2 regions of the Gemella sp. 27098_8_155 genome follow, and region 1 is predicted to be linked to the other one. Evidence: riboswitches for the same ligand, from Rfam matches in the RefSeq annotation. Region 1 holds a riboswitch; the other holds the start of a gene.
The links. A riboswitch is a leader RNA that binds a small molecule or an ion and turns the genes downstream of it on or off. The one in region 1 is predicted to bind lysine.

Region 1 (11,595 bases):
TAAACTTAGAAGCAATATTAACATTGCCAAAAGGAACAGAACACTTTTTAAGTGATATTCACGGAGAATACGAGGCCTTTGATCATATTTTGAGAAATGGCTCAGGTATTATTAAAGAAAAACTTAAAGAAGTGTTTGGAAACAGACTACCTAAAAAAGATTTGAATTTACTGGCTACTATAATCTATTATCCAGAAGAAAAATTAAATCTTTTAAGAAAAGAATATGATGTATGTGATTATAAAGAATTCCAAAAAATAATTCTTCTTCGTTTATTAGAAGTAACACAGGTAGCCGCAAGGAAGTACACAAGATCTAAAGTAAGAAAAATCTTGCCGAAAGATTTTAAGTATATTATTGAAGAATTACTTTACAAAATGCAAAGTAGTGATAAAAATGACTACTATGATAGAATTCTTGAAAATATAATTGAATTAGGTGCTGGTGATAAATTCATTATTGAATTATCATTAAGTATTCATAAGTTAATCATAGATCATTTACATATTGTAGGTGATATTTATGATAGAGGTCCGTTTCCTGATAAAATTATGGATAGATTGCTGAATTATCATTCGCTTGATATTCAATGGGGAAATCATGATATGCTATGGATAGGGGCTTATCTTGGAGATAGAATATCATTAGCAAATGTTATAAGAATATGTGCGAGATATGATAATTTGGACATTATTGAAGATAGATACGGAATTCCACTTAGAAATTTATTAAATTTTAGTGAAACACATTATAAAGATGATAATTGTAAAGAGTTTTTACCAAAACTATCTAAAAATGATGAGTTAAAATATAGTGAACATGAAATTATGCAAATAGCAAGAATGCATAAAGCTATGGCGATAATTCAATTTAAACTAGAAAAACAAATTATCGACAAACATCCAGAATTTAAATTACAAAGACGTGCATTACTAGATAAGATAAACTTCAAAAAACAAACAGTAAAGATAAATGGTAAAGAATACCCATTAACTTCATGTAATTTTCCAACGGTTGATGAAAAAAATCCATATCTATTAACTGACGAAGAAGAGAAGATTATTAATAGATTAAAAGAATCATTCATAACAAGTGAAAAATTAAAAAAACATGTTGAATTATTCATTAACAAAGGTGGCATGTATTGTTGCTATAATGGAAACCTTCTGTTACATGGTTGTATGCCAGTTGACGAGAAAGGTAACTTCCAGGAATTTTCTTATGGAGGTCATAAATATTCTGGAAAAAAATTATTAGACTTTTTTGATAAGAAAATTCGTAGTATTTTTTATTGTGATTGTAGAGAAGATAATGGTTTATTCTTCTATCTTTGGCAAGGACAATATTCTCCACTATTTGGGAAATGTGATATGACAACTTTCGAGAGATATTTTATCGAGGATAAGGCTACTCATGAGGAAGTGAAAAATGCTTATTACAAACTTAGAGATAATGAAGAATTTTGCATTAAGTTATTAAATGAGTTTGGTCTAACTAGTGAGGGGCATATAATAAATGGACATACACCAGTTAAAGAAACAAAAGGAGAAAATCCAATAAAAGCTAATGGTAGAACGATTGTTATTGATGGTGGAATGTCTAGAGCATACCATAAAACAACAGGGCACGGTGGATATACTCTAACTTATAACTCTTATGGATTACAGATAATGAGTCACGATATATTCAAAAGTAAAGAAGAATCGATAAAAAATGAGACGGATATTATTTCAACAAAGAGAGTTGTAGATAAACTTTGTCGTAAAAAAGTTGTTGATACTGATAGTGGTGTTAAGATACTTAAACAAATTGAATTGTTAAAAATCTTGTTAGAAGAATATAGACAAGGTATGATTTGTGAGAGATAAGTTAATTAAAAGGAGGTTCTAATCTCCTTTTAATTGTATTTATAAAAATATTAGAAAATATCTAATAAAAAATTTTGGGAGTTTCCTATTTTTAGTGAGGTATATTATGTATTTGATTGGAAATATTAAAAAAATAAAATTTTTTGTTGACAATATAAGTAAATTATATTATACTATTTTTTAGTTAATTGAATATGTACCTCACAAAATAAGTGAGGTAGAGGTTGCGATTTTTATTAGTAGGGTAGTTGAAAGTGTAGGGCTTGATGAGATTACTTGAAAGGAAACGTCGCCGAAATGATATTAATCCTATGTTAATATTGTTGGGCCTATATTGAACTAAGTATAGGACTGTCATAGTCGTGAGGCTATGTTGCGCTACTAATATCTTGTTTTGGAGAGATAATGTGAAGTATAACTCCGTGCAAATATGGTAGAAGTTATGCTTTTTTATTTTATCAAGGAGGTTTTTATTATGACAAACAACAGCAATAACAATAATGCAACAGAAGTAAAAAGAAATTTACGATCACGTCATATTAGTATGATTGCTATCGGTGGATGTATCGGTAGTGGATTATTCATGACAAGTGGTCAAGCAATTCAAAGTGCAGGACCTGGAGGAGCTATAGTAGCTTATCTATGTATTGGACTTATGGTGTACTTCTTAATGACATCATTAGGGGAAATGGCAACATATCTTCCTACATCAGGATCGTTTAGTACATATGCAACACGTTATGTGGATCCATCATTAGGATTTGCTTTAGGATGGAACTATTGGTTTAACTGGGTAATTACAGTAGCAGCTGACGTAGAGTTATCTGCATTAGCAATTAGCTACTGGGAGCCTATGCGAGTACTTCCTCACTGGGCTTGGAGTTTATTATTCCTAGTTATTATTATCGCTTTAAACTCACTTAGTGTTAAAGTTTATGGTGAAAGTGAATACTGGTTCGCACTTATCAAAGTAGTAGTAGTAATCATCTTCCTAGTAGTTGGATGTTTAACTATCTTTGGTATTTTAGGTGGAGAATATATTGGATTCAAAAACTTAACAATTGGTGATGCACCATTTATCGGAGAAGATACTTCATTATCAAGCCAAATCCTTGCTACACTTGGAGTATTCTTAATTGCTGGATATTCATTCCAAGGTACTGAGTTAATCGGTATTACTGCTGGTGAAAGTGAAAATCCTGAGAAAAGTATTCCAAAAGCTGTAAAACAAGTATTCTGGAGAATTTTAATCTTCTACGTACTAGCTATCTTAGTTATTGGATTATTAATTCCTTATACTTCACCAGATTTATTAGGAGCTGCAAGCTCTGAAGAAATTGCTAAATCACCATTTACAATTGTCTTCAAAAATGCAGGATTTGCTTTAGCAGCAAGTGTTATGAATGCAGTAATTTTAACATCAATTTTATCAGCTGGTAACTCAGGAATGTATGCATCAACAAGAATGCTTTATGCGATGAGTAAAGAAAAATTAGCATTCCCAATTTTTGGTCGTGTTACTAAATACGGAACGCCAGTTATTTCGTTAATCGCAACAGCAGCGGTAGTATTCTTTATTTTCTTAATCCAACTTACAAATGCTAATGCATATACTTATATCGTAGCTGCTAGTGGATTAACTGGATTTATCGCTTGGCTAGGTATAGCGCTAAGTCACTATAGATTTAGAAGAGCATATGTTACTCAAGGTAAAGATTTAAATGATCTTAAATATAGAGCTAAATGGTTCCCAGCAGGTCCAATTATCGCTTTAGTATTATGTATCATCGTTATTATTGGACAAGATACAGAACTTATTACTAAAGGTGTGGTAAACTGGAGTGGAATGTTAACAACATATATGGGAGTTCCAATCTTCTTATTCTTCTATCTTTACCACAAAATTAGATATAAAACAAAAGTAATTCCTTTAGATAAAGTTGATTTATCTCAAGATGTAGATACTAAATAATAAAAAAGTTCTAGTTCGTGTTGAACTAGAATTTTTTTATTATAAAGTAAAAAGATACATTATAATTTTATTGTCGAGAATATCTATCAATTGAATTGCTAATATAGTTTTTAATAGCTAATTAAGTAAATTATGAAAATACTTTAAAATTGTAATATTTTTAGTTAAATCACGGGAAATTTTCCTTAATTTGTGGTATTATAAAGGGTAGATTAAATTTTGATAAAGGAGGAATTTCTGTGAATCTTGAATATCCATATAGTTATGAAAATGTAGAAGATATGGCGAGTAAATATTTATCAGAAGAGCAAATAAAAATAATAAGAAAAGCTTATGAATTTGCAAAAGTTGCTCATGAAGGACAATTTAGAAAATCAGGGGAACCATACATATTACACCCAGTTCAAGTTGCAGGAATTTTAACTGAGCTTAAATTAGATTATGCAACAATTTGTGCAGGATTTTTACATGATGTTGTGGAAGATACTAAGTATACATTTGATGATATTAAAGAAACATTTGGTGAAGATATAGCTGTAATAGTTGATGGTGTTACAAAATTAGATAAAGTAAAATTCCGCTCTAAAAAACAATCACAAGCAGAAAATCATAGAAAACTATTTGTATCTATAGCAAAGGACTTGCGTGTAATTTTCGTTAAGTTAGCAGATAGGCTACATAATATGAGAACTATGAAGTATATGAGAGAGGAAAAACAACGTGAAATTTCTAGTGAGACACTTGAAATTTATGCGCCTTTAGCTCATAGATTAGGGATTAGTGCGGTAAAATGGGAACTAGAAGATACTTCACTTAGATATTTACATCCATCTCAATATTTCTCAATAGTAGGAATGATGAAACAGAAAAGAAGTGCTAGGGAAGAAAGCATAAAAGATGCATGTTCAAGTATTACCTCGATTTTAGCTGAAAACAACATTAAAGCCCAAGTTACTGGTAGACCAAAACATATTTATAGTATTTATAAAAAAATGGTTAAACAAAATAAAACTTTTGACCAAATTTATGATCTATTAGCTGTTCGTGTGTTAGTTGATAGTGTGGCTGATTGTTATGCTACTTTGGGGTTGGTAAATAATCTTTGGGTTCCTATTCCAGGAAGAATCAAGGACTATATTGCTATGCCAAAACCTAATATGTACCAATCACTACATACTACGGTAATTGCTCCGGATGGCCAAACCTTAGAAGTTCAAATTAGAACTTATGAAATGCATGAAATTGCTGAAAAAGGGATTGCTGCACACTGGGCATATAAAGAAGGTAAGAAAGTAAATAAAAATAATAACTTTTATGAAAAATTAAATTGGTTCCAAAAAATCGCTGAAAATGACGAAACTGAAGCAACAGCAGAAAGCTTTATGGAATCATTAAAAGTAGATTTATTAAGTGATAAAATCTATGTATTCACACCAAATAGTGATATTATAGAATTACCAAAAGGATCATGTATTGTGGACTTTGCCTATGCGATTCACTCGGAAGTAGGTAATAAAATGGTAGGGGCAACAGTAAATGATAAAATAGAACCATTTGATTATGTATTATCTACTGGTGAAATTTGTGATATTCGTACTAGTAAAAATTCTACAGGGCCAAAACGCTCTTGGTTAGAAATAGCTACATCATCACAAACTAAATCAAAAATTAAAGCATTCTTCAAAAAAGCTGCTCGTGAAGAAAACTTAGTTAAAGGTGAAATATTATTAAAAGATGAGATTAAAGCAAATAACTTTGATATTGATGAAGTGTTAACAGATGAAAATATTGTAGTTGCACTTAATAAATATAAATTTGCTAATCTTGAAGAAATGTATGTTGCTATTGGTTATGGTGGAATTACGGCTAATAAAGTATTTGCTAGATTGACTGAGAAAATTAGAAAAGAAAAGATGACTCAAGAAAAAATTGAGAAACTTTTCAATGCAGAAGAAACTAAAAAAATAGTGACTGAAACAGGTGTTTATGTAAAAGGTGTTGATAATATTCTTGTTAGATTATCAAAATGTTGTCAGCCTATACCTGGAGATGAGATAGTTGGATTTATTACCAAAGGACGTGGGGTTACTGTTCACAGACATAACTGTCCTAATTTAACAGAAGAGGACAAAGCTAGACTACTTGAAGTTGAATGGGTTGAAAGCTTAAACGCTCGTCGTTATAGTGTTACATTACAAATACATGCTTTTGATAGAGATTTATTACTACAAAATGTACTATTAACATTGAGTGAGAGTAGAGTAGAAATTAAAAAATTAAATTCTGAATCTAAAGTTGATAAAACGTGTGTAATAACTATTGGAATATATGTGAAAAATGTTAGTGAATGTGAATTTATGATTAAAAAACTTAGACAGATTCCAGATGTTTATAGTGTAGAAAGAATAGTTAAATAGGTGAAAATATGAAAATTGTATTGCAGAAGGTTAAAAAAGCTAGCGTTAGTGTAGACAATAAAATTGTGGGAAGTATTGATAAAGGATACTGTCTTCTAGTAGGAGTACATAAGGAGTCTACTGAAGAAGATGCAAAGTATTTAGCTAAAAAAATTTCACAAGCTCGTTTATTTGAAGATGAAAATGATAAAATTAACCTAAGTCTAAAAGATATAGGTGGAAGTATATTATCAGTTTCACAATTTACTTTATATGCAGATACTAAGAAAGGTAATAGACCTAGTTTTACCAGTGCTGCAGGTGCAGAAAAAGCTAATGAGTTATATGAAAAATTTAATGAATATCTAAGAGAAGAAGGTGTAAAGGTAGAGACTGGAATTTTCCAAACAATGATGGAAGTGAATATTGTTAATGATGGTCCAGTAACTATTGTTTACGAAAAACTATCAGCAGGAAATTAATATGAGAATAAAAAGAAGAAATAGAAATGGAGTATTATTAGTAATTTTTGCGCTACTATTATTATTAGTAATAGGAGGGCTTATAAACTTCATTGGAGAAAAGATGAATCCTTCGGCTGATGCTCAGAATAATATTACTATTTCTAAAGAAATAGAGCTGAGAACAGGTCCGGATGATACATATCCAGTATTAAAAAAAGTAACTGCTGGGGATAATGTTGAAATGCTAAGTAAGTCGGATACTTGGTATGAGATTAAAACAAATGATAGTTTTGTTGGATGGGTGCCAGGATGGAGCATTTTGGGAAGTGGACAGAAGAGCCCTGAAGATCAGAATAAAGAAAAGTTAAAATCTTATTCAATATTATTAAATCCAGTAACGAAACAAGATGAGGATGTAGATTATAAAGGAGTACACTCTAAGTCTTATAATCTAAAAGTAGCTAAACAACTAAAAGAGTTGTTAGAAAAAGATGGTATAAAAGTGATTTTAACTAGAGATAATGATGATATTTCGCCTACAAAGGAAGAAATAACAAAAATTGCTGCTGAAAATTCAGTAGAATTGTTAATGGATATAGATACTACAAACACTAGTAATAAAGATACTTTTGGAGTGAAGATATACTACGGAACTCAACAGTCTTCAATAGTAGCAAGAAGCATCGAGAAAAATCTTTCAGATCACTATTTATCAAAAGTATCATCTTCTGAAAAACAAGGGAATTTTTCTCAACTTAGTGATAAATTACCACAAGTAAAAGTAATATCAGCAAATTTAGATAAAAAAGTTGATGTTGACTTATTAAATAATGAAACTGTGAATAAACAGTATATAGATTCATTAAAAGAGGGAATCGAAGGCTACTTATATTATCTAATAAATGTCGATAATTATAATGCTAAGAGAAAAGAACAGTTACTAAACTTACCTCAAAAAGGTCTTTCTGTTCCTATGTATTATATGAAACAAGATGCATATAAAAATATTTCATATGGATTAGATAGTAAGAAAACAATCGAAACCAATGGAGATGCTATTATTTCACTTGCTATGATTGCGAAGTATATAGGTAAAGATGAAGCAACTGTAGAAGAACTTGCGTCTTGGGCAGGAAATAAATACTATATTAAAAATCAAGGGACACAACCTACAATTGTTTCAGCTTTCGCAGATAAATATAATCTTAAGGTTGAAAGAGTTGAGACGGACAAATTAATCGAAAATATAGAAAGTGCCATAAAAGATAATAAGCCAGTTCTTGTTAGATTAAAATCTGGTGTATTTGGTGATAGAGTGACGTACAAAGTTATTAGAGGCTTTGAAGATGACAAATTCTATATAAATGATCCAAATGATGATGATGTAAAACTTACAAGTTATAATGGCTTTACAGAAAATGATCTAAAAAATAATATTGCTCAAGCTTGGGTATTTAGTAAATAAAAATAAAGATTAACTTAGATAACTTCTAGGTTAATCTTTTTTATTTAAAATCAAAATTTTTATTGACTAATAGTATAAAATAAAATATAATAGTTAACAAGGTTAACTAATTAGTTAATGTTGTGAACTAATTTATAAAATTAAAGGAGGTAGAAAATGAGTGGAAATGAAATATCATATCACGTAGCAATGGATATGATGGAAGAATTTAGATTGATAATGAAAAGATTTTATAAGAAAAGTGATACACCGTATAGAAAACCTGAATTTCAAGCAATGTTATTTTTATCTTGTAAAGGGAAAATTACTATGCAGGAGTTAGGTGAAGAACTACATGTGACAAAACCTAGAGTTACAGCACTTGTAAGTGAATTACTAGAAAAAGATTTTGTTGTTCAAAGTACAGATGAAAAAGATAAAAGGAAAAAATATCTTAGTTTATCTGAAAAAGGAGCCGCATGCATAGAATCACATAGAAGAGCTTATGAAGCTTGGTTCGAATCTATGTGGAATAAATTTGATGCTCGAGAAAAGGAAGCATTTAATATATTGCTAACAAAAACAAATCTAGTATTAAGAGAAGAACTACAAGAAAAGGAGGAAAAAAATGAAACTAATTAAATATTTAAAAGGTTTCTTAGTACCGATGATATTTTTAGTTGCGATATTAGGAGTTCGTGTTGTCGCAGAGCTTGCATTACCAACCTATACAAGTAATATTGTGGATAAAGGTATTCAACAAAGTGGTATTAAAGATTCCGTTCCTGAAAAAATCAGCAAAAAGTCATTAAATGAATTAGAATTATTCATGACAGACGATGAAATCAAGAAAGTAACATCTAAATATACAAAAGACGGTGATGTTTATAAACTTGATAGCATTAATGAGCAAGAACGTAGTGAATTAAATGATATATTAAAAAATACTATGACTGTAGTATCTGGTGCAAAATCTGAAAACCTAGACTTAGCAAAGGTTGCAGAAGGAGTAAAACTAGGTTTAGTTAAAAAAGATAGCTTAATTGAACAAAAGAATAAATCAATTAGTGACTTAGGAAATTCAGCAGATATGATTACAAAACAGGCTGGTATTCGTTATGTAAAAGAAGAATATAGAAATAATGTAGGTATCGACACTAACGAAATTAGAAAAAATTACCTTAAAGAAGTAGGAATCATGATGATAATCGTGACATTTATTTCAGGTATTGGTAGTATTATTTCGAATTTTATTGCTAGTAGAATTTCTTCGGAAATAGCATATAACTTGCGTGAGAAATTGTATAACAAGGTACTATCATTTTCTAAACAAGATATCGATAAATTTTCAACTGCTTCATTAATTACAAGAAGTACAAATGATATTCAACAAATCCAAAATGCTTTAAATATGATGTTATTTATTGCGATTTATGCACCTATGATGGCAGTATACGGAGTTTACAAAGTTACACAAACAGATACAGGTATGACTTGGATAATCGCATTAGGTGTAGGTATTCTAGGGTTAACAATAGGAATAATCTCATTCTTAGTAATGCCTAAATTCAAAATTATGCAGAAATTAATAGATAGAGTTAACTTAGTGACTCGCGAAGCATTAACTGGTATTTCTGTAATCCGAGTTTTTGGACGTGAAAAATACGAAGAAGAAAGATTTGATAAAGAAAATACTGTTCTTAAAAATGAACAACTTTTTATCAATAGAACATTGTCAGCGCTTATGCCAATGATTATATTAATAATGAATGGAATTGCATTATTAATAATTTGGGTTGGTGGAAAAAATATAGATTCTGGTAGTATTCAAGTTGGAGATATGATGGCATTTATTACATATACAATGCAAATAGTAATGTCATTCTTATTCTTCACATTCTTAATGATGCAATTACCTCGTGCAGAAGTTGCAGCAGGCCGTATTAATGAAGTACTGGAAACAGAGGTTACTGTCGTAGATAGTAAACATATTGATGATAGTAAGCTTCAAGATGTGAAGGGTACATTAAAATTTGATAATGTTAGCTTTACATTTGATGGTGCTGATAGTCCAGTATTAAGTAACATTAGCTTTGAAGCAGAAGCAGGAAAAACTACAGCAATTATAGGAAGTACGGGTAGTGGTAAATCTACATTGCTTCATTTGATTCCTAGATATTTCGATGCTAGTGAAGGTGAAATTTCAATTGATGGAGTCAATATTAGAGATATAAGTTTAAGTAAATTAAGAGACACTTTAGGATTTGTTCCTCAAAAAGGAGTATTATTTAGTGGTAATATTGAATCAAATATTAAATTTGCTGATGAAAATATTTCTGATGAGCAAATGAGAAAAGCTGCTGAAATTGCTCAAGCAATAGAATTTATCAATGAAAAAGAAGATAAATTTAATAGTGAGATTTCACAAGGTGGATCAAATGTTTCTGGTGGACAGAAACAACGTCTTTCAATTGCTCGTGCGTTAGCGAAAAATCCTAAGATACTTCTTTTCGATGATAGTTTTTCAGCACTAGACTATAAAACAGATGTTAAATTAAGGAAAACTTTAAGAGAAGAAATGGCTGGTGTAACTACTATAATAGTTGCCCAACGTATTGCAACAATTTTAAATGCAGATAAGATTATCGTAATGAATGAAGGTAAAATAGTTGGAATCGGAAAACACCAAGAACTTCTAGAAACTTGTCCAACATATTTAGAAATTGCAGAAAGCCAACTTAGTGAAGAAGAATTAAAAAAAGGAGGTAAACATCATGGCTAAAGATCAAAAAATAGAAAAAGCTAATAACTTTTCTGGAACATTAAAAAGAATTATCAAACTGATGTTTACACAGTATAAACTCTCAAGCATATTGATTGTATTCTTTGCATTAGCTAGTACTGTATTTGGTATAGTAGGGCCTAAGATTATGGGGAAAGCAACTACTGAACTTTTTGAAGGCTTAGTAGCTAAGATTAGTAATGAAGGTAGTATCAACTTTGAGAAAATAGCAGGAATTTTACTTACTGTATTAGGTTTATATATACTTTCATCATTATTCATGTTTATTCAAGGTTGGTTGATGAGTAATATTTCTCAACAAATGACTTATGACATTCGTAAAGATATAAGTAAGAAAATAAATACTTTACCTGTTGGATACTTTGAACAACGTACAGTAGGTGAAACTTTATCACGTGTAACAAATGACGTGGACACATTAGGTCAATCACTTAACCAAAGTTTTACACAAATAATTTCTAATACTGCAACAGTTTTAGGGGTATTGGTAATGATGTTTACAATAAGTCCTTTAATGACGCTTATTGCGTTAGCTTTAATCCCTGTTTCGGGAATCCTATTAGGCGTTATAACAAAATGGAGTCAAAAATATTTCAGAAGCCAACAAAAAATGCTTTCTGATGTGAATGGGCAAGTAGAAGAAAGTTT
Region 2 (11,595 bases), on a different contig from region 1:
GATTTCATTTCTTTCTCCTATTATCTATATGATTTTTTTCTATTTTATATCTAATTTTTACATATGTCAAACTAACTTTATTATAATATTCTTTGTTTAAGGGAGTGACTCAAAAATCGTGATTTCGTAGAAATCGATTTTTTAGAGTCACCCCCGCACAGTTTATTAGATATCTAAAAAGCTTTTATAAAGCTAATTTAGATGTCAATAAACCACTGCGTCTATGAGTTTTCATAGAGACGACTCAATAAAACTCTTTTAAAGAATCCCTTGAATCGCTTCTGACTTTATTATTCTATACCTAGTACATCTTTCATAGAATATAATCTAGGTTCATCAACACTGTTAAGCCACTGTGCAGCTGTAACAGATCCTTTTGCGAACATTTTTTTACTTAGAGCTGTATGTTTAATCTCAATTACTTCATCTTCTCCAGCAAAAATCACTTCATGCTCACCTACTATAGTTCCACCACGAACCGCGTGAATTCCAATCTCTTTTTCTTGGCGTTTCATATCTCCGTGACGACCATAAACTCTAGTATAATCTTCTACATCTTTAACCGCATCTACTAACATTTTTGCAGTTCCACTAGGTGCATCCACTTTTTTATTGTGGTGTTTTTCAATAACTTCGATATCATATCCTAATAACAATTCACTAGCTTTTTTCACTAATTCTACTAAGACATTTACTCCTAAGCTGTAATTCCCAGCGAAAACTACTCCAACATGAGTCGCTAGTTCATCGATTAATTCTAATTCTTCTGCAGTATGACCAGTTGTCGCTATTACAACTTTCGTTGTTGTACGTTTAGCATACTCCACTAGTTCAGCAGTCCCAGCGTGATGAGAAAAATCAATAATCACATCAGCCACCTTTTCTAAAGATTCATATGAAGTATAAGTAGGAAATTTTTCTTCTAATAATTCACGACCTACACCTGCAACAATTTCTAAATCAGTACTGTCTTGAATATAGTTTTTTAGAACTTGTCCCATAGTTCCATTATAACCACTTAATAAAACTCTCATTTTTACTCTCCTTGTAATGAATTAAGTCTTGCAATCTCTTGCTCTAATTTTGTCGCTAATGTTGGAGCAACGTGTGTCATAGGTAGACGGTAGTGACAAGCTGATTTCCCGATTAATTCTACACATTTTTTAACTGGCATTGGGTTTGGTTCAGCAAATAACATGTGGATGAAGTCTAAGTATTTAAGTTGTAATTCAAACGCTTTATCCACTTGTCTTTCTAAAGCATATTTACACATTAAGTGAGTTGCTTTTGGATAAATATTAGCTAAAACAGAGATTGTCCCTTTACCACCTGCTAAAATAATAGGTACATTAATGTCATCATTTCCTGAGTAAATATCAATTTTATCCCCTACTAAGTTTCTAACTGCTAAAGTATGAGCAATATCCCCTACCGCATCTTTGTATGCCACGATATTTTTGTGCTGAGATAAGTGTAAAATAGTCTCAGGAGCCATAACTTGTCCAGTTCTTCCTGGTACATTGTAAAGTACAATTGGTAAATCTACACTATTCGCGATTGCTTCAAAGTGTTCAATTAGACCTTGTTGGCTAGTTTTGATGTAATATGGTGTTACTACTAATAATGCATCTGGTCCTAATTTTTCAATTTCTTGGCTTAATCTAATTGAGTGAGCTGTATCGTTAACCCCACTACCTGCAATAACAGGTACACGTCCTTCTACTCTATCAATAGCAAATTTAATTACCGCTACTTGCTCATCGTCAGGCATAGTTGAACTCTCACCAGTAGTTCCCGCTACGATAATCGCATCTGTACCTTCACTAATTTGGAATTCGATTAACTCTCCAAACGTATCATAATCTACACTTCCATCCTCGAAAAATGGTGTTACTATTGCTACTCCGCTTCCTGTATAAATTGTCATAATCTTGTTCTCCTTGTTTCTAACTTATTTTATATAATTTTAATAATATTTTTTATGTTATTTTTTAAATTAAATATCTTGTCTAATTAAATCTTCTAAAGTCTCACCTTTTACTACTAGGCGACTAGTTCCATCTTTTACAAATACTACCGGCAATTTCGGTAATCTATTGTAATTGCTACTCATACTGTAGTTATACGCTCCTGTTGATGATACTAATAGTAAGTCACCTTGCTCAGCTTTAGGTAATTTCGCATCCATTACTAACATGTCTCCAGACTCACAGCATTTACCAGCAACTGTATAAGTTGTATCTGCTTCTTGATTCATTTTATTAGCTAACATTGCCTCGTATTTTGCTTTATATAATGCATAACGAGGATTATCTGCCATACCTCCATCAACGAACACGTATTCACGACCTGCAAAAGTTTTCTTAACTCCACCAACACTGTATAATGTGCTACCTGCGTTACATGTTAAACTTCTACCAGGTTCAATAACTACCTTAGTTAAATCTAAACCGAAATTATCACTTTCACGTTCCACTACTTCGATATACTCTCTTAAAAATTCAGCAAGTTCAAAAGGTCTATCTTCTTCAGTATAATAAACTCCGAACCCTCCACCTAGATTAAGAACACTTATAGTTAAACCTAATCTTTCTTGAACTTTTTTCGTAAATTCCATAACCACTTTTACAGCTTCGAAAAATGAAGTTTTCTCAAAAATTTGTGATCCGATGTGTGAATGGAATCCTACAAAGTTAAGATTACTTTGATTATTAATATCTGCGATTAAATCATAAATTGTTTCATCATATACTGAATAACCAAATTTCGAATCATCTTTTGCAGTTTTGATGTATTCATGAGTATGCGCATCGATACCTGTATTAATTCTTAGAAGTACATCTACAGTATTCCCACTCTCTCTTACGATTTCATTAATCATTTCATATTCATAGTCATTATCTATAACGATAGTTCCTACACCAACTTCTAATGCATATTGTAGTTCCTCACGAGTTTTATTATTTCCGTGGAAATAAGCTCGTCTCATATCATATCCAGCTTTATATGCTGTGTGAATCTCACCAAGTGAAACCACATCTACACCTAAACTTTCTCTACTCGCAATTCTTAATACTTCTAAACAACTAAAAGCTTTCGATGCGTAAAGAACTTCTGTATTGAACTTCGAACTTTTAAAATTATTAATAAAAGTTCTACATTGGTTCACTAACATATTCTCATCATAAACATAAAGTGGTGTCCCGTATTGAGCCTTTAACTCACTTACTCCAACACCTGAAATATTCAGTTCACCATTTTCTACCGTCATACCATCAAATAATCTCATTACTTTCTCCTTCAAATAAGTTATGAAAAATAGACTACAAGAACAAAAGGTCCTTGTAGTCTAGCTTATAATTCTATCCTATTCCTCTTGCCCTTATTATAAAAAGCTCACCATGAAGAAAATGGGCATTTTCTAATGACAGTGTTATGCCTATTCGACATAACCCCAGTGAAATAAATCACTTCGGCGATGCTACCTTTTAAATTAGTCATCGCGGCCTCTTTTTATAATACTTATCTATTTACGTTGTATAAATAATATCATGGTTTGAAATTATTGTCAATAGTTTTCAGAAAATTTTTATAATATCCTAGTTTTGGTGTTTACATATACACAATTAGTATTGGTTGTAATTACTCTTTAAAACAACTATAATATACTCATACTAAAAGAAGATTGCACAATATACTCTTCTTAATATAAAAAATAAAGGATTATAAAATATGATTGACTTCACAAAAAATGATGACTTAAATAAAATCATCAATGACAATGACATAGCGATTATTCAATACGGAGCAGCAACATGTATGCCATGTCACTCAATAAAGAACAGAATTACTACTTGGCAAGAAAATCACAAAGACATTGCAGCATACTACATTTCATTAGAAGAAAATATGGAAATTGCTGCTCAACGAGGCATTCTTTCTGCACCAACTGTAGAAGTTTATATTGAAGGAAAACTATCCATTCAAAAAAGCGGATACTTCAGTCTAGATGAAATTCTAGAAAAAGTAAGTGCTGTAAGTGAACAAATTAAATAAAAAATATGGGAGTGACTCAAAAATCGTGATTTCATAGAAAATCGATTTTGTCGAGTCACCCCCACACAGGTTATTAGATATCAAAAAAGCTTTCATAAAGCGAATTTAGATATCAATAAACCACTGCGTCTATGAGTTATCATATACACTTTTTTAAAAGTTATTATTTTTAAATCGCTCTTGTTATTAGTCATTAATTTATTTGGCTAATATATCTACAGGTTCTTCGCCTAGAAATAGTTTTACATCATTTATATCAACAATTCTAAATCCTTTTATTTTTGATTCCAGTTGTCTTACTGACTTAGTCACCCTCGATGTATCGATAAGTAATATCTTTTCATAGTCAGGCGCTTTTTCTTCTGCTCTCTTAAGAAATTTCATAACATGCTCAGAATGTAAATATGTCTGACCTTTATATGATTTTATTTCTACTACATATTTCTTACCATTTTTTTCAAGACATAGATCAAAATCCCTACTTCTATTTTTGGGTTCCGTAACTTTATAACCAATATTTTTAAAAGCATACGCAAGTAATAGTTCTTTACCTATTGGCGAAGTTAACTTCTCTAAAGCTGCAAGTAAGGGTTTAGGTTTAATCTTAATAACCGATTTCTTTAATCCCTCAGGATCTTTTGTTAATAGTTTTCTATTAAATCCAATAATATAATCTTCCACTATAGCAAAATGACCATGTGCTATACAGTTTCTAATCGCTGTTAATAAAGCATTTATTTTTGAAAAAGTAGTATATTTTGTAACTATTATTTTTTGACAATTAGAACAAATATTTTCCTCAAAAAACCTCCATTCATCATTACTTATAACATCCTTTGAACCTATCCACTTCACATCACGACTTTCATTCATTCCCATTCGACTCATTACATAGGTAAATGAAAATTCATCGTATATCTTATCAGAAATTAATTCATTTTTATCTGATTGGTATGAATCAATATTCGGTGTATACCAAAGTAATTTTTTTATTACAGTATCCATTTCTTCTGAAAGTTTAATTGGTCTAGGACTGTGGTGTATTTTATAATTTTTTTCTCTTCTACTACTGCAACATTTCTTAAACATATCCTTCTCCTAAAGTTAGTAAAATTTTGAAATCAGTTTATATTAATTTTATTATAACATAGATCATGTACATAAAAAAAGACACGTAGGGGTGCATATACGTATTTTAAAAAGGAATACTAAATTTTCAAAATTCAGGAATTTTTTGATTAGGTTATATCTGTTATTTACATAATCTTAAAAATATAATTTTAATTCTAAATATAATAAGAATATCTTTTCTGATAGAATCTATAGTGATATAATTAAAGTAGGCTACTTGCCCGGAAGGGAGGTGTTTATATGGTTTATATATTCATCCAAATCCTTGTTGGTCTATTTGTAGGAGTTATTCTCCTGTTTATAGAATATTTTTATTTCCTAAATGATAAAAATAACAAGAAGAAGTAGTCTTATTTAGGCGCGACGTATGTGTATCACTTCATGTATGAATATATATTAGCCTACTAAAATGAGTACGCTAATACATATAAAAAAGCAACTGAATCCGCATTTCAGTTGCTTTTCGTGTTTATATGTGAATATATTCATCCAATTCACTTACCTACATTCTAACACATCTATTTTCTTCTTGTCAATACATTTGAAGGGGAGATATAGTAAAATTATTACGATATTTTCTAAGTAATTTTCAGTTCAAATATAAAACTAAAATTTAATCTAAAACTGGTTTTCAACTGAAGGCTACCTTGTATAATTAACCGAATTTGACAAAGAACAAAAATTTGTCCAAATTTTGAGGCAATTACCAACTTTTTCTATATTATCTTATTTTATTTACTCGACGACAAACCTACTCGCTAATTTATATACTTGTTTAATTTCCTTAGTCTCTAAGTTCCAAGTTTTTAATTCTTCTTTTATTAATTCTGGAAATTTTCTACTTATATCTCTTAGTGCATTTCCTACTGATTTTATTACATATTCACTAGCGTCTTCTTTTAATGGTGCTATTCTTTTTATTGCTTCTTGTGGATTTTCTTTAAAGTACGGTCTACTAGTCCATATTCGTAATCCTTCTGTGACTGCTCTTCTAGTATTTGGATTATCTGAACTTAGCCACTCATCAACTACTGGGATTGAATTTTCATAACCTTTATTTTTACAATATTCATCAAATGCTTTCGCAAGAACCTCTTGTACTCTCCAATTATCATCTTTAGATACTTTATCTCGCATAAAAGTTAGGATATCATGATCATCCGATAAATATCCAAAAAGAAATATACTATACATTCTGACTTGATATACTTTTGACTCATAGGATAAGAAAGCTAACTTCTTAATATAAGCTCTATCATTATTTTTATAATCAGCTAAGGCTCTTTTCTCTTCCTTCTTGAATCCACTCTTTATTAGAGAAAATTCTTTCTCTAGGCTTTTAATATATTCGTTCAAATAAATTCACCACCTTATTATTACTAAAAAAAGCATATAGAATGATAGACACTCTATATGCTTAAGGATGATTTGCTAAAATTAGTTGTTAGCTTTTAAGAAATCAACAGTTTTTTGGATTACTAACTCACCACGTAAGTCTTCAACACTAATACGTTGTTTGATTCCTTCTTCAGTCATGTTGTACATAGTAGCAAGTTCTTTAACTTCTGCATCGATGTCAGCATCTGTTACTTCAACTTTTTCTACTTCGGCGATTTCACCTAATACGAATGAAGTTTTGATTTTGTTTTCTGCATCAGATTTCATTTCAGCTTTAAGTTCAGCTTCACCTTTTCCAGTGAATTGTTGGTATAAATCAAATGATAATCCTTGACGAGATAAGTTTCCAGTGAATTGTTCAAACATAGAATCAACTTCTTGTTCTACTAATTTTTCTGGTACAGAAAGTTTTGCATTTTCTACAGCTGTAGAAATTACTTTATCAGAATAAGATTTTTCTGCTAAGTTTTCTTTTTCTAATTTAATTTCTTCTTTTAATTTTTCTTTGTATTCAGCTACTGTTGAAGCTGCTTCTTTAGTGAATTCTTTAACAAATTCGTCAGTTAATTCTGGTAAAACTTTTTCTTTTACGTCGTGAACTGTAACTTCGAATTTAGCTTCTTTACCAGCTAAGTCAGCTACTTGATAGTTTTCTGGGAATGTTACGTTAACTTCTGTGTCAACTGGTGCAACTTTTCCTTCTAATTGTTCTTCGAATCCAGGGATGAATGAACCTGATCCTAATTCTAATTCGTAACCTTTAGCTTCTCCACCTTCGAAAGCTTCATCTCCGATGAATCCTTTAAAGTCGATAACTACGATATCACCTTTTTTAGATTCTCCTTCTTTGATTTGCCATTCAGCTTGACGGCTTAATAAGCTATCTAATCTTTCTTCTACATCAGCATCAGTTACTTCTACTGAGTCTTTTTCTAATCCAAGGTTTTTGTATTCACCTAATTCAACATTTGGTTTAACAGTAACAACTGCTTCGAATTTAACACCTTCTTCTTTGCTGATTTCTTTAACATCGATATCAGGCATAGCTAATGGTGAAACTTCTAATTCGTCGATAGCTTTAGTGTAAGCTCTTGGTAATACATAATCAACTGCATCTTGGTATAATGCTTCTTCACCGTACATTTTGTTGAATACGGCTCTTGGTAATTTACCTTTTCTAAATCCAGGTGCGTTAACACGTTTAACTGCACGTTTGAATGCTTGGTCTAATCCTTTCGCAAATTCTTCTTTTGTTGCTGAAAAAGCGATAACTACTTTTCCATCTTCTTTATTTAAAATTTGTGACATTTATTTTTCCTCCAAAAATACTTTTAAGTATCATCAAAAATGTTAGTATAAAAATACTAAAAACTCTTGATTAATTATATAGTAAATAGCGTAAAAAGTCAATAATTACACATCTAAATTATTGTTTTCAAAAGTAATTTTCATACTTTCAAAAAATTTTCAAACTACAGATAATTTAATACTAAATTACAAAAAAATTGTAATACTTCTTGCTTTTTTATTATCTACCTACTATTTTTTTACTGAATTCTTTTATCAATTTATCATTTTCTCTAAAGTTTGGATAATATTTTCCTAACAATGCATAAAATCTAGGTGTGTGATTTGTTTCTAGTAAATGAGTAAGCTCATGAACAACTATATGTTCTAAACACTCAATCGGATATTTTATAAGTTCATAGTTTATCCAGATTCTTTTCGCTTCAATATTACAAGTTCCCCAGCGGGTTTTCATCTTTTTAATTCTTAGTTGTTCAGCATGGACACCCATGATTTTTTCGTATTTATTAATAAACTCTAAAGCTTTGTTATAAAGAACTTTTCTCAGATAACTCGTAACTATTTGTCCCCTGTCTTGATCTTTATCCTTTATAACTAAAATGATTTTATCATCGGATAATTTTACTACATTTTTATTCCCTAATCTTACTTCTAAAACAAATTCTTTTCCAAAAATAATATGTTTTTCACCAGTTACATACTGTTTCACAGTATAGCCATTCATTAATATATTGTTTCTTCTTAATTTGATTTCATCAATATTTTCTTGAATCAATTTCTTTATAATATAATTAGGTGTTCTTGGAGGGGCACTTACTACAACCTCAGCGTTTTTTTCGACTTTTAAATAAATGTTTTTCATTTTTCTTCTGTACTTAATCATAACGACTAAATCACCTATATTTATTACTCTTTTCATACTCCCCCTCCTTTATTTCTTATTATTTTAGCTCGTTACCAACTAAAGCTGTACCAACTCTTATATGAGTCGCACCTTCTTCAATCGCGATTTTGTAATCATTACTCATACCCATAGATAAAAATTCACACGGTGCATATGGTAATTTAAGTGCTTTTACTTCATCACGTACTTGTCTTAATTTTCTAAAACAATTACGCAACACATCTTCATCATCAACAAAAGGCGCCATTGTCATTAGACCTACAACTTTAATTTTCGAATATTGTTCTAATGATTTTATAAACTCTACTGTTTCTTCCGCTGTTAATCCATGTTTACTTTCTTCACCAGAAACATTAACCTGTACGAAACAATTAACTTCTTTTTCCGCACGTTTTTCGATTTCCTTAGCTAAGCTATCTCTGTCTAGAGCATGAAAATAATCTACCTCGTTTATAACATCACGTACTTTTCTAGTTTGCAAGCTTCCTATTAAATGCCAAGTCTTACTAGAATATTTACTTTTTCTCTCAACATAATTTTGAGGACGATTTTCAGCAAAATCTGTAATTCCCGCTTCTATCGCTTCTTCAACTCTAGTATCTGTAACATACTTAGTTACAGCTATTAATTTCACTTCATCAGCATTTCTACCAACTTTTTCACAAGTTTCAGCTATTTCTTTTGTTATGGTCTCAAAGTTTTTTCTAACGTTCATTTTCTCTCCTACTTACTCTATTTTTTTAATGTTATATTATAATTATAACATGATGTTTATTATTTTGTTATTAATTAAATAAAAAAGGGAGTGACTCAAAAATCGTGATTTCTTAAGAAACAAGATTTTGTCGAGTCACCCCCGCAAAGTTTATTAGATATCTAAAAAGCTTTTATAAAGCGAATTTAGATATCAATAAACCACTGCGTCTATGAGTTTTCATATACACTTTGTTAAATTTTAGGGATTTTTGTCAGTCCCATAACAAGTAGTCGGACGGAGTCGCACCGCCATCTTCCTTCTTAATTAAGAAGGACGTCATCCTTTTTGAACTACTGCCCTACTTGTCGCCCTCATTATATCAGATTTTTACTTTATACTCAACTATTCACATAATTCCACAAATTCCTTAAATTTATTAAAAGAGGTAATAAAAAATTTCCGAAGAAAATGAATTCCTCGGAAGTTATGCTTTACGCTTATATTTTTCTGAATTTCTTATTAATATTATTCTTAATCCCAAGAAGAAATATATTATACAACTAATAAATAATATACCTAAACTAAAGATTAACAATAAGATGCTATACACTAAGAATAGAAATGCAACTACATTATGGTTTATACCTTTTTTCAAAATTGCAAATAATAATATTAAAAATAAAACTATTAAAAGTGCGAAATATACCCAAGCAAGTTGTCCCATTACTTGGAAGATAAAGTGCATATCCTTCGTAGAAACATTGGCACTATCTTGAGTAAGACGCGTTTGTTCACGAATTTGATCAACTATCTTATTTCTTAAATACTCGTTTCCTACATATCCTCGAAATAGATTAATCATTCCACCTACAAATGCAATATATACAATATAAACTATACTAGAGATAAGTAATAATATCTTCTCTAATTTATCAAAATACATTAATTTTCACCTTTATTTTTGCAGTTAGCACAAGTTCCATAAAACGATAAAGAGTTATCTTGAACCTCAAAAGAATATTCTTTTTTCATATATTCAATAAGTTTATTGAATATTGGGTTAGATACTTTTTCAATGCTATTGCAGTTAGTACATATTAAATGATGATGAAGTTCGTCATCTACAGATTGTCTCAAATGATATTTAGAAACACCATTGCTGAAAGATATTTTTTCTAATATTTTTAACTCATAAAAAATATCTAGAGTTCTATAAACGGTAGCTATACCAATATCTGGTGTTTTTTCTTTAAGAATAAAATACAGTTCCTCTGCACTAAGATGTTTATCTTCATTTTCAACTAAAATCTCTACAATCTTTTCCCTTTGTGGAGTTAATTTGTATGAAGATTTTTGAATAATTTTAATTATTTCTTCATAAATACTCATATACTATTTCGCGCCTTTCCTATTTTTCAAGTAAGCTAATGCAAGCATCGTCTTACTGTCAGTTATAACATTATCATCTAAAAGCTTGAATGCTTCTTCAATTTTATATTTTCTTAAATTAATAAATTCATCGTCATCTGGATCAATTTCTCCAGCATATTCTAAATTATCAACATAGTAAATTGTGATTAACTCAGAGCTATAACCTAATGCTACGTGAACATCGCATAGTTTTTCCAGTCTTTCTTCTTCTACTACATATCCTGTTTCTTCACGTAATTCTCTAATAGCAGATAATTTCTTATTATCTTCACCTGGTTCTAGTTTACCTGCAGGAATTTCTAAAGTTACTGCTTCTATAGCTTTTCTATATTGTTCAACAAGAACTACTTCATCATTCTTTGTTAAAGCTAATATTGCTACAGCACCCCTATGATTTATCAGCTCGCGTTTTGAAGTTTCTCCATTAGGTAAAGTTACTGTATGTACTTCTACATCTAAAACTTTCCCCTTAAATATTTTTTCAACTTCAATAGTTTTTTCTTCTAAATTCATTTTCACAATCTCCTCTACATTTTTACAAACTATATTCTTCTAGATCATGTGCTATCTTTACATTACATTTATCACGTAATGATTCTATAGCCTCTTTTTCAATATTTCTATCATATCTAGCACTAATATGTGTTAGATATAGATTCTTAACCTTACT

Region 2: it holds a riboswitch for lysine, as region 1 does, so the genes downstream of both, lysA (diaminopimelate decarboxylase) here and O5Y44_RS01395 (amino acid permease) in region 1, are expected to answer to the same signal.

The regions. Positions count from the first base shown of each region.
Region 1 covers NZ_JAPWCA010000002.1:70,080-81,674, reverse strand. The annotation lists gene O5Y44_RS01400 (fructose-1,6-bisphosphatase) at 1-1,868, shown strand, start outside; lysine riboswitch at 2,079-2,257, shown strand; gene O5Y44_RS01395 (amino acid permease) at 2,344-3,840, shown strand; gene O5Y44_RS01390 (RelA/SpoT family protein) at 4,080-6,257, shown strand; gene dtd (D-aminoacyl-tRNA deacylase) at 6,266-6,718, shown strand; gene O5Y44_RS01380 (N-acetylmuramoyl-L-alanine amidase) at 6,720-8,165, shown strand; gene O5Y44_RS01375 (MarR family winged helix-turn-helix transcriptional regulator) at 8,322-8,786, shown strand; gene O5Y44_RS01370 (ABC transporter ATP-binding protein) at 8,773-10,926, shown strand; gene O5Y44_RS01365 (ABC transporter ATP-binding protein) at 10,919-11,595, shown strand, end outside.
Region 2 covers NZ_JAPWCA010000014.1:13,489-25,083, reverse strand. The annotation lists gene dapD (2,3,4,5-tetrahydropyridine-2,6-dicarboxylate N-acetyltransferase) at 1-8, opposite strand, end outside; gene dapB (4-hydroxy-tetrahydrodipicolinate reductase) at 291-1,034, opposite strand; gene dapA (4-hydroxy-tetrahydrodipicolinate synthase) at 1,037-1,927, opposite strand; gene lysA (diaminopimelate decarboxylase) at 1,997-3,289, opposite strand; lysine riboswitch at 3,385-3,520, opposite strand; gene O5Y44_RS06600 (thioredoxin family protein) at 3,733-4,056, shown strand; gene O5Y44_RS06595 (restriction endonuclease) at 4,255-5,145, opposite strand; gene O5Y44_RS06590 (DNA alkylation repair protein) at 5,923-6,543, opposite strand; gene tig (trigger factor) at 6,625-7,893, opposite strand; gene O5Y44_RS06580 (M48 family metallopeptidase) at 8,114-8,812, opposite strand; gene O5Y44_RS06575 (YggS family pyridoxal phosphate-dependent enzyme) at 8,835-9,512, opposite strand; gene O5Y44_RS06570 (DUF4064 domain-containing protein) at 9,979-10,437, opposite strand; gene O5Y44_RS06565 (Fur family transcriptional regulator) at 10,437-10,883, opposite strand; gene O5Y44_RS06560 (NUDIX hydrolase) at 10,887-11,438, opposite strand; gene rnz (ribonuclease Z) at 11,461-11,595, opposite strand, start outside.